2 regions of the Lysinibacillus sp. NPDC056220 genome follow, and region 1 is predicted to be linked to the other one. Evidence: riboswitches for the same ligand, from Rfam matches in the RefSeq annotation. Region 1 holds a riboswitch; the other holds the start of a gene.

Region 1 (4,004 bases):
GCAAAATCTGGTCTTCCCGTATAATCATGTCTAGGGAGAACTTTAGCCGTTTGTTCAATTGCCTCCATCAGCAAATCGCCATTAACGACAATATCTGTATCAATTTTTTGTAATTGTAAACGGATTTGTTCTAGCATATTCAAATTCACAATGTCTTCCATATATAACACAGCTACCGTTGTTTTAGAGCGTTGACCAATCTCTAATGTTTCTACACTAAATGAATTTGTAGGTAAACGTTTTCGTAGTAAAGCTATATTAATAAATACATCTTCAATAAAATCATCTCTTGGCCCTTTCACAACTAATTCAAGCGTTGTTTCCCCAGGCTCACGATTAGGTCTATTTGAAATATCACTGGAATAAATCAAGTGATCTTCCTCAAAATATAATAAGACGTGGCCTTTATAGACTCTTGTAATAATATCCTCTTTCTTCATGACCTTTTGTAAATAAGGAACATGAAGATGCTGTTCAATTAGTTCTTCTAACGTTTCATCAGAACCACTATTAAATAAGGATTGGACACGTTCGACTACAACGGTTTGAAGAAGTTCTTCGTCTATCATGGCGTCACAGGTTATCATATGGACGGTATGTTGCTGAAATTTATACTGTTGGAATATCACATCAGCAGAGCGTTGAAATAGTGATTTCAACATTTTCAAATTCATCATTTGTTCCATTGAAATACTTCTCATCTCCTACTGAGCCTGCTCAAATTTAGTACATTTATGAAAACTTGGACGTTTAATAAATATACTTAGGCATATTTTTCCCATGGATATAAAAATTATTCAAGCAACCAGTACGGTGATAACCTATTCAGTATGTTCTTAGCCAATCATTTTTTGTAGATTCGCCATCTCAATTGCCGATATTGCCGAATCATACCCTTTATTACCTGATTTTGTCCCCGCACGTTCAATCGCCTGTTCAATATTTTCTGTTGTAACAATACCGAAAATAACTGGCACATTGGTCGTTAACGATACATTTGCTATACCTTTTGCCGACTCATTACATACATAATCATAATGTGTTGTAGAACCGCGAATAACCGTTCCTAAACCAATAATCGCATCATATTTTTTTGTCTCTGCTAATTGTTTCGCAATAAAAGGCACCTCAAAAGCTCCAGGCACCCATGCAACATCAATAGATGCTTCATCAACACCATGTCGCTTTAACCCATCCATTGCTCCATCTAATAATTTGCTTGTAATAAACTCATTGAATCGACCTACAACTACTGCAATTTTTAAATCCGTTCCTATTAATTGTGCTTCAAATGTTTGACCCATTTTTTATAACTCCTTTGTTAGTAGTTTGTTGTTAATGTTTGGCTACGATAAGCGGCTAACGCCTCAATGGAAATCATTTTTAAACCATGATGTGCTGCATACTTTGTCAGTTCTTCAAAGCGCATCATGTGACCATCGTCTCCCATGATTTCACAAATCACCCCAGCAGGAATACTATGACAAAGCTTAGCTAAATCAATGGTCGCCTCCGTATGGCCTCTTCGCTCTAAGACACCGTTATCCTTTGCGATTAATGGAAAAATATGTCCTGGCCGACGAAAATCAGTGTTTTTTGCTTGAGACTTGATCATCTTTTGTATAGTGAAAGCCCGCTCAAAGGCACTAATCCCTGTTGTTGTTTCCACATGGTCGATACTTACGGTAAATGCTGTTTGATGGTTATCCGTATTAAGCTGAACCATTGGGTGCAGTTCTAGCTTATGTGCTAGCTCCTGCGAAATCGGCGTACAAATTAAACCTCTCCCATAAGTCGCCATAAAGTTAATCGTTTCAGGAGTGATATATTCAGCAAGTGCAAGAAGATCCCCCTCATTTTCCCGATCTTCATCATCCACCACGACAATCACTTTCCCTTGTTTTAAATCCTCTATGGCATCTTCAATTGCATGTAGCACTCTTGTCATCTCCTTATTATGTGATCTTAAAAACCATGCCGTGCCAAATAATCTCTTGTTATCATAGACTTGCCTTGCCCGTTCTTCAATTGGTTTACAATATACTTACCTACTAAATCTGTTTCAATATTGACGAATGCGCCAATTTTTTTCATGCCTAAAATTGTTTCCTTGTAAGTATGAGGAATCAGTGAAATAGTGACATAATTCGATTCAACATGAAAGATTGTTAAGCTTGTGCCATCAATCGTTATGGAGCCCTTTGGAATACAGAAACTTGTTAGTTCCTCAGACAATTCGATATCAATATAGACCGCGTTGGCGACTGGACGCTTTCGTAAAATTTTCCCAACTGCATCAACATGGCCAGCAACAAAATGACCACCAAATCGCCCGTTCGCAGGCATCGCACGCTCCAAATTAACCGGATCGCCTACTGCAAGCTGATGTAAATTTGTAGCTTTGACGGTTTCAGGCATGACATCCATCGTCAGCTCTTGATCCGTAAAATGGGTCACCGTTAAACAAACTCCATTGACGGCTATACTATCCCCTAGCCTTACATCTTCTGTAACTTTTAAAGAGTGAACAGTGATTTTCATACTGTTCTTATAGCTTTTCAAGGCTTTAATAGTGCCAATATCCTCTACAATACCTGTAAACATTTCTTCACCTGCTTTCACTCATTTACGTAGCTTTTATCCATTACTCTCGCTTTTCTATCCGTCTCCCTTCTGAAGCTTCTATAAAAAGAAAAACCCCTTTGACAAAGGGGTTTTGGGAGTATAAGACATCAATAAATAAGCCTACTTGGATATACATTTTTTCCATAGACTAGTATCTTATTTGTTCTTCTCCCATCCAGACTATCACTGTCGGTTTTGGATTTGCACCAAATCAGCTTGCGCTCACGGACTTTGAATAACTTCATCACCGCCGATTGGGAATTTCACCCTACCCCGAAGAACATCTTCTATTCAATTGATTGGCTAAATAAAAAACTTCCCTACAAGTTTGCGGGAAGTAGTGTAATAAATGCATAATCAAATAGACCTTTTAAATTACATTGAATTTAAAAAGCTCGCACTTATACCCTTCTCCCATCCAGACTGTTACTGTCGGTTTTGGATTTGCACCAAATCAGCTTGCGCTCACGGACTTTGAATGACTTCATCACCGCCGATTGGGAATTTCACCCTACCCCGAAGGATCATTTTATTTAGCTAGTTCTTACGATAACACTATTTAATTATATTATCTATACTTCTGTCTGTATTTTTTAAAAAAGGTGCCACCCCTTACTATAGAGGTGGCTCAGACTGTAGACAAAAGTCATCGAGAAGTTTATTCTCGATGGCTTTTGTCATGTTTCTTTCTCTTTCATTTCTATATCTGGTAAATCATTGCTGTATCCAACATACTCTTCGAGCATAGAGGCTCTCTTAAGCTGTCTGCCACGTCCAAGTAGCTAGTTTCTTTAAATTCATGGCAGCAAAAGTAAGCATCGCCTGCATGGACCATTTTTTTAGACCTCTTAAGGTTGTCCATCGCATACCATGCTTTTCTTTTGCATCCGCAAAGACATGCTCAATCGTTTCTTTGCGCTTGGCATAAATTTGTTTGATGTCATAGGAATGGCGTAAATGTTCAGCTTCCTCCACATACGACTCCCAAATATGACGTTGAATGAGTTTTGATGATGCTTACTTTCTGTACATTGGGAAAGGCTTGGACACCTCGCACAAATCAAAGGATTCGATTTATATTGGCGATATCCTTCCTTCGTCGTTGTCGCATACTTCAATATCTGCCCTTGTTTCAAAGATAACAATAATAATGCCCGTCATATATACTCATGCTTTCGGAAGAATCCATCTTTCATTTTAGGACGTGTATATGGAAGAACAGGCAACATTTGATTCTCTAACAAATAAATATATAGTCTACATGGAGAATTTACTTTTCAATACCCTATGTAGATGGAGTACTTTATGTAGAAGTTGATGGGAACGAAGGGCGGCGACTCCTGCGGGAAAAGCGGGAAAGTCGAGATCCTGGACTGAGC
Region 2 (4,004 bases), on a different contig from region 1:
CAAGACAAGAAAATCCTACTGCTAATCCAAAAAATGATTGCCCCAAAGCTTCTAATATAGATTTCCCTGTAATATTCGAGAAATCAGGCCATAAAAAGAATTTTATCCCTTCCATGGCGCCATCTAATGTGACAGCACGTATCACAAGGACAATGAACATAATAAAGAGCAATGGCATCATCCATTTATTTGCCTTTTCAATACCATTTTGGACTCCTAATGAAATAACAAGTACATTTGCTAATGTAAACAAAGCTAAACCTACAAGCGTAATCCAAGGTGTACCAATTATTTTTCCAAATAGCTCTGCAGGATCAATAGCTGGGTCAATGACAGCACCTGTTAATCCTAGCCCACTATAAATAAAAATCCAGCCCCCGACAACGCTATAAAATGTTAGTAATAAAAAACATCCGAGAACACCCATTCGGCCAATCCATGCCCACCCCTGCTTTGTAGGAGCAATTTTTTTATAGGCAGTGATTGCCTCAGACTGCGTACCTCGCCCTAATATATATTCAGATAATAGCATCGGGAGCCCAATTAATAATGTAAATAGCACAAATATTAAGAAAAACGCGCCTCCACCACTTTGCCCAGTTACATACGGGAGCTTCCAAATCGCTCCTAGTCCAATTGCAGCACCCGCTGATGCTAAAATAAATCCTAACTTACTAGACCACTGTCCTTTTTTTCCACTCATCTCTTCAAACTCCTCTAACATTCTAAACTCATCTCTAATTCTACATGAAAATAGAGTTCTCGACTAGGTATTACTAAAAAAGAACTAGTGATATCTCGACAACCTATTACCTTTTTCTATTTTCCTTCCACCATTTCATCTCAAAAAAACCTCGAGTTCTTCACTCGAGGTTTAGTACAATTTATTTTGTTATATACATAGAACGCTGGCGGTCAATCCATTTACGCATTGTTGTAAATAATAACGCCATAATACCCGTTAATAAAATTCCTTTGACAATATTAAATGGTAAAATACCAGCGACAATCATTTTATATAGTGAATCACCTACAACAGGCTCCATTCCTAAAAAGTAAGTGTACATTGGTAAAAATACAGCATAGTTTAAAATACTCATTCCTACTGCCATCACAACTGTTCCCGTTGCTAAACCTCCAACAAGACCAGCAATTGTTTTAAAGCGATTAAAAATAAAGCTTACTGGCAATATAAATAAAATACCTGTTACAAAATTAGCCATGTGCCCTACGGGAACGCCTGTTGGAGTGCCTGAGAAAATCCAATCCAACACATTTTTAAACAACTCTACTAAAATACCAGCTACAGGTCCCATCGTGATTGCTGCAAGTAAGGCAGGCATATCACTGAAATCCACTTCTAAAAATGCTGGGAATGGTGGAATTGGGAAATTAAAAAGCATTAATAAAAACGAAATACTGCTCAGCATGCCAATCGTAATAAACGATTGAAGTTTGACATTTTTCTTCATAGAAAGCTCTCTCCTCTTTGCTGATTCAATCTCGCAAGAAGAAAGGTGACGATCTTTCAATTGTTTCATGAAAAAACCCTTATGCGTTTAATAAAGCATAAGGGAGAAAGGCATAACGAATAAACGTCCTCATCAACTAATTTTTGAGCACCGTTAAATAAACCATACAAAAAAGCGCTCGGTCATAGTTTATTTCATGACAATGAATGACGATCGTACCTTCATCTTCTCCCATCCAGACTTTAACTGTCGGCCTTGGAATTCCACCAAGTCAGCCATGCGAAAATTCGCACAGGTCGCGGGCTGAAGAGTTAAAAATAAATCAATCGAGCTAATGAATAAATTCACTAGCGATTTACCACTCTATTACCGCCGGTCGGGATTTTCACCCTGCCCCGAAGATGAATCATATTATTTTATACTACAGCTTTACTATAATGAATTATGAAGTAAAAGTAAATAGTTCTGCTCAAAAAAATCCGATTAAATTGCTATGTTTTATAAACAGTAAAGGCATTCCCGCTATATGGGAATGCCTCTCTTTTTTATTCTTCCTTCGACTATGGTAAAAATTGTTTATTTGGTCCCACTGGCTTTGGTAAATAACCCTTCAAATCAAACCCTTCCCAGCTTTCTTGCACAACATTATCTAAAAGTAGCTGCTGATTAAAGCTAGCAGCAGTCAACATCATGGCCTCAATTAATTGAGTTGCTCGTATTGGCTCCATAGATGTTAAATCAAGCGGAATATCAAAGGTAACAACTACACCTTCCTCTTGTTCTTTGACTGTGTATGTCACATTTTCAGGCACAACGGATGTATAGACATCATCATTTTTATTTTTCATCTGTGTAAGTGCTTCTGTAACTGTCTCAAAAGTTTGACGGAAATCTGGTGATAAATATTCTGCACCATTAGTATCTTGGTACAAGTAATAATTATAACGCTTGGCATTAGTTAAAGACATCGCTTGATTTGGCTCACCTTCTTGAGAAAACTCATAGGGTGTTCCATCTTCATTTTGTATTTCTACTTCGGAATATTCAGAGTCCGAGAAGGTATCTTCCATTGTGCCTTTGTATTCATTAACTGTAGCAGAGGCAACATCATAGTCATTTTCCTTTGGCAAGACATGGATGAGCTTATCATCCTTCTCCTTCAGCTCACCTTTATAAGGATGATACTCTGTAAACCCTTTAGCCTCCTCGTCAATTTGCGGAGCATACTTTTCATACATCCGTAAGGTAGAAGGCTTCTCTCCTCCAAAATCAGTAGCAACACGTTCATTTGGGATAACATACGTCATAGGAACACTTTCCGCATCGCGTCCTGCCAAACCAATACGGAAAACGACAGCATCCTTTACATCCTCCTCGTAGACAGAGGTACGTAAAGATAAAATGCGCTCATGCTCCGCGACAATACTTTTGGAATCCAGCATTTCATCCTGCGTTGCCGCTTCCTTTGCCGCTGAATCCTCTTGCATCGTAGAATACTGAGCTGTTTCAGGCATACTCGCTTGATCTTTTTGTTCACCTTGATTATTCTTCCATACTGTGCCAACGAGTATTGTTAGCACAAAGACTGCGGCTACACTCATAAAAATCTGCATATTACGTACCTTCGATTTTGTCGCAGGCTTTTTAATGATAGGATCTTCCTGTTGAGATGGTTCATCTTCTATAGGTTCTTGCATAGCTTCTTGAAGGTGGATATTATCTTGCAAGCGAGCATCTGCCATTAACCGATTTAATATATCTTCTTTCGAACGGTGGTCAGAAAGCTTAGGGGCATTGTTCAGTACATGTTCAAGCTGCTCATCATCAAATGGCTTATGTGTCATTGCCGTTTCGCCTCCTGTTCTCTGATCGGCTGTAGCTGTTGCCTTAAAAATTTAATGGCTCGATGCTGGGTTGTTTTTACCTTTGCTTCTGTCCAATCAAGTATTTGCGCCGTTTCTGCTATCGATAAATCCTGGAAATAACGCATAATAATGACCATTTTTTGGTCGCCAGTACAGTTTTCTAATACTGACGCTACTTGCATAAATTCATCACTGGCCTGTAGCATTTCCTCCGGTGATGGTGTGTTTGAATGGAGCTGTTCCGTTTCCCAGTCAAAGAAATCAAGCGAATGCTTCTGACGAACAGCTTGCTTTCTAAAATGATCAATCGCAACATTTTTGGCTATTGCAAAAAGCCATGTTTTCTCACTACTATTGCCTGCAAATTGATCATATGAGCGCAATACTCTTACATAAACCTCATGCGCTAAATCCTCAGCAAGTGTACGGTTTTTTACTAGATAGATTAGAAACTGGAACACGTCTTGATGATAGGCATCGTAAAGTCGATGGAACACGGAGTCATTCAATGCACTCCACCCCCGTTCTATATTATTTGTCGTCTTACTTTCGCAGAAGTTACAGCCAACTAATAACAAAACCCTGTTATTAATCGAACGGTAAATAAAATGTGAAGGTTGTACCTTCCTTAAGCACACTATCTACCATAATATTTCCTGAGTGTGCC

The links. A riboswitch is a leader RNA that binds a small molecule or an ion and turns the genes downstream of it on or off. The one in region 1 is predicted to bind FMN.
Region 2: it holds a riboswitch for FMN, as region 1 does, so the genes downstream of both, ACOZBY_RS01355 (ECF transporter S component) here and ribE (riboflavin synthase) in region 1, are expected to answer to the same signal.

Annotation. Positions count from the first base shown of each region.
Region 1 covers NZ_JBMOXD010000003.1:893,084-897,087, forward strand. Annotated here, with positions in the region: gene ACOZBY_RS14620 (spore germination protein) at 1-686, opposite strand, end outside; gene ribE (6,7-dimethyl-8-ribityllumazine synthase) at 837-1,304, opposite strand; gene ribB (3,4-dihydroxy-2-butanone-4-phosphate synthase) at 1,322-1,948, opposite strand; gene ribE (riboflavin synthase) at 1,966-2,604, opposite strand; FMN riboswitch at 2,785-2,910, opposite strand; FMN riboswitch at 3,028-3,153, opposite strand; partial or broken gene ACOZBY_RS14640 (transposase) at 3,382-3,872, opposite strand.
Region 2 covers NZ_JBMOXD010000001.1:273,708-277,711, forward strand. Annotated here, with positions in the region: gene ACOZBY_RS01350 (sodium-dependent transporter) at 1-703, opposite strand, end outside; gene ACOZBY_RS01355 (ECF transporter S component) at 885-1,472, opposite strand; FMN riboswitch at 1,692-1,879, opposite strand; gene ACOZBY_RS01360 (hypothetical protein) at 2,033-3,316, opposite strand; gene sigX (RNA polymerase sigma factor SigX) at 3,313-3,846, opposite strand; gene ACOZBY_RS01370 (ATP-binding protein) at 3,926-4,004, opposite strand, start outside.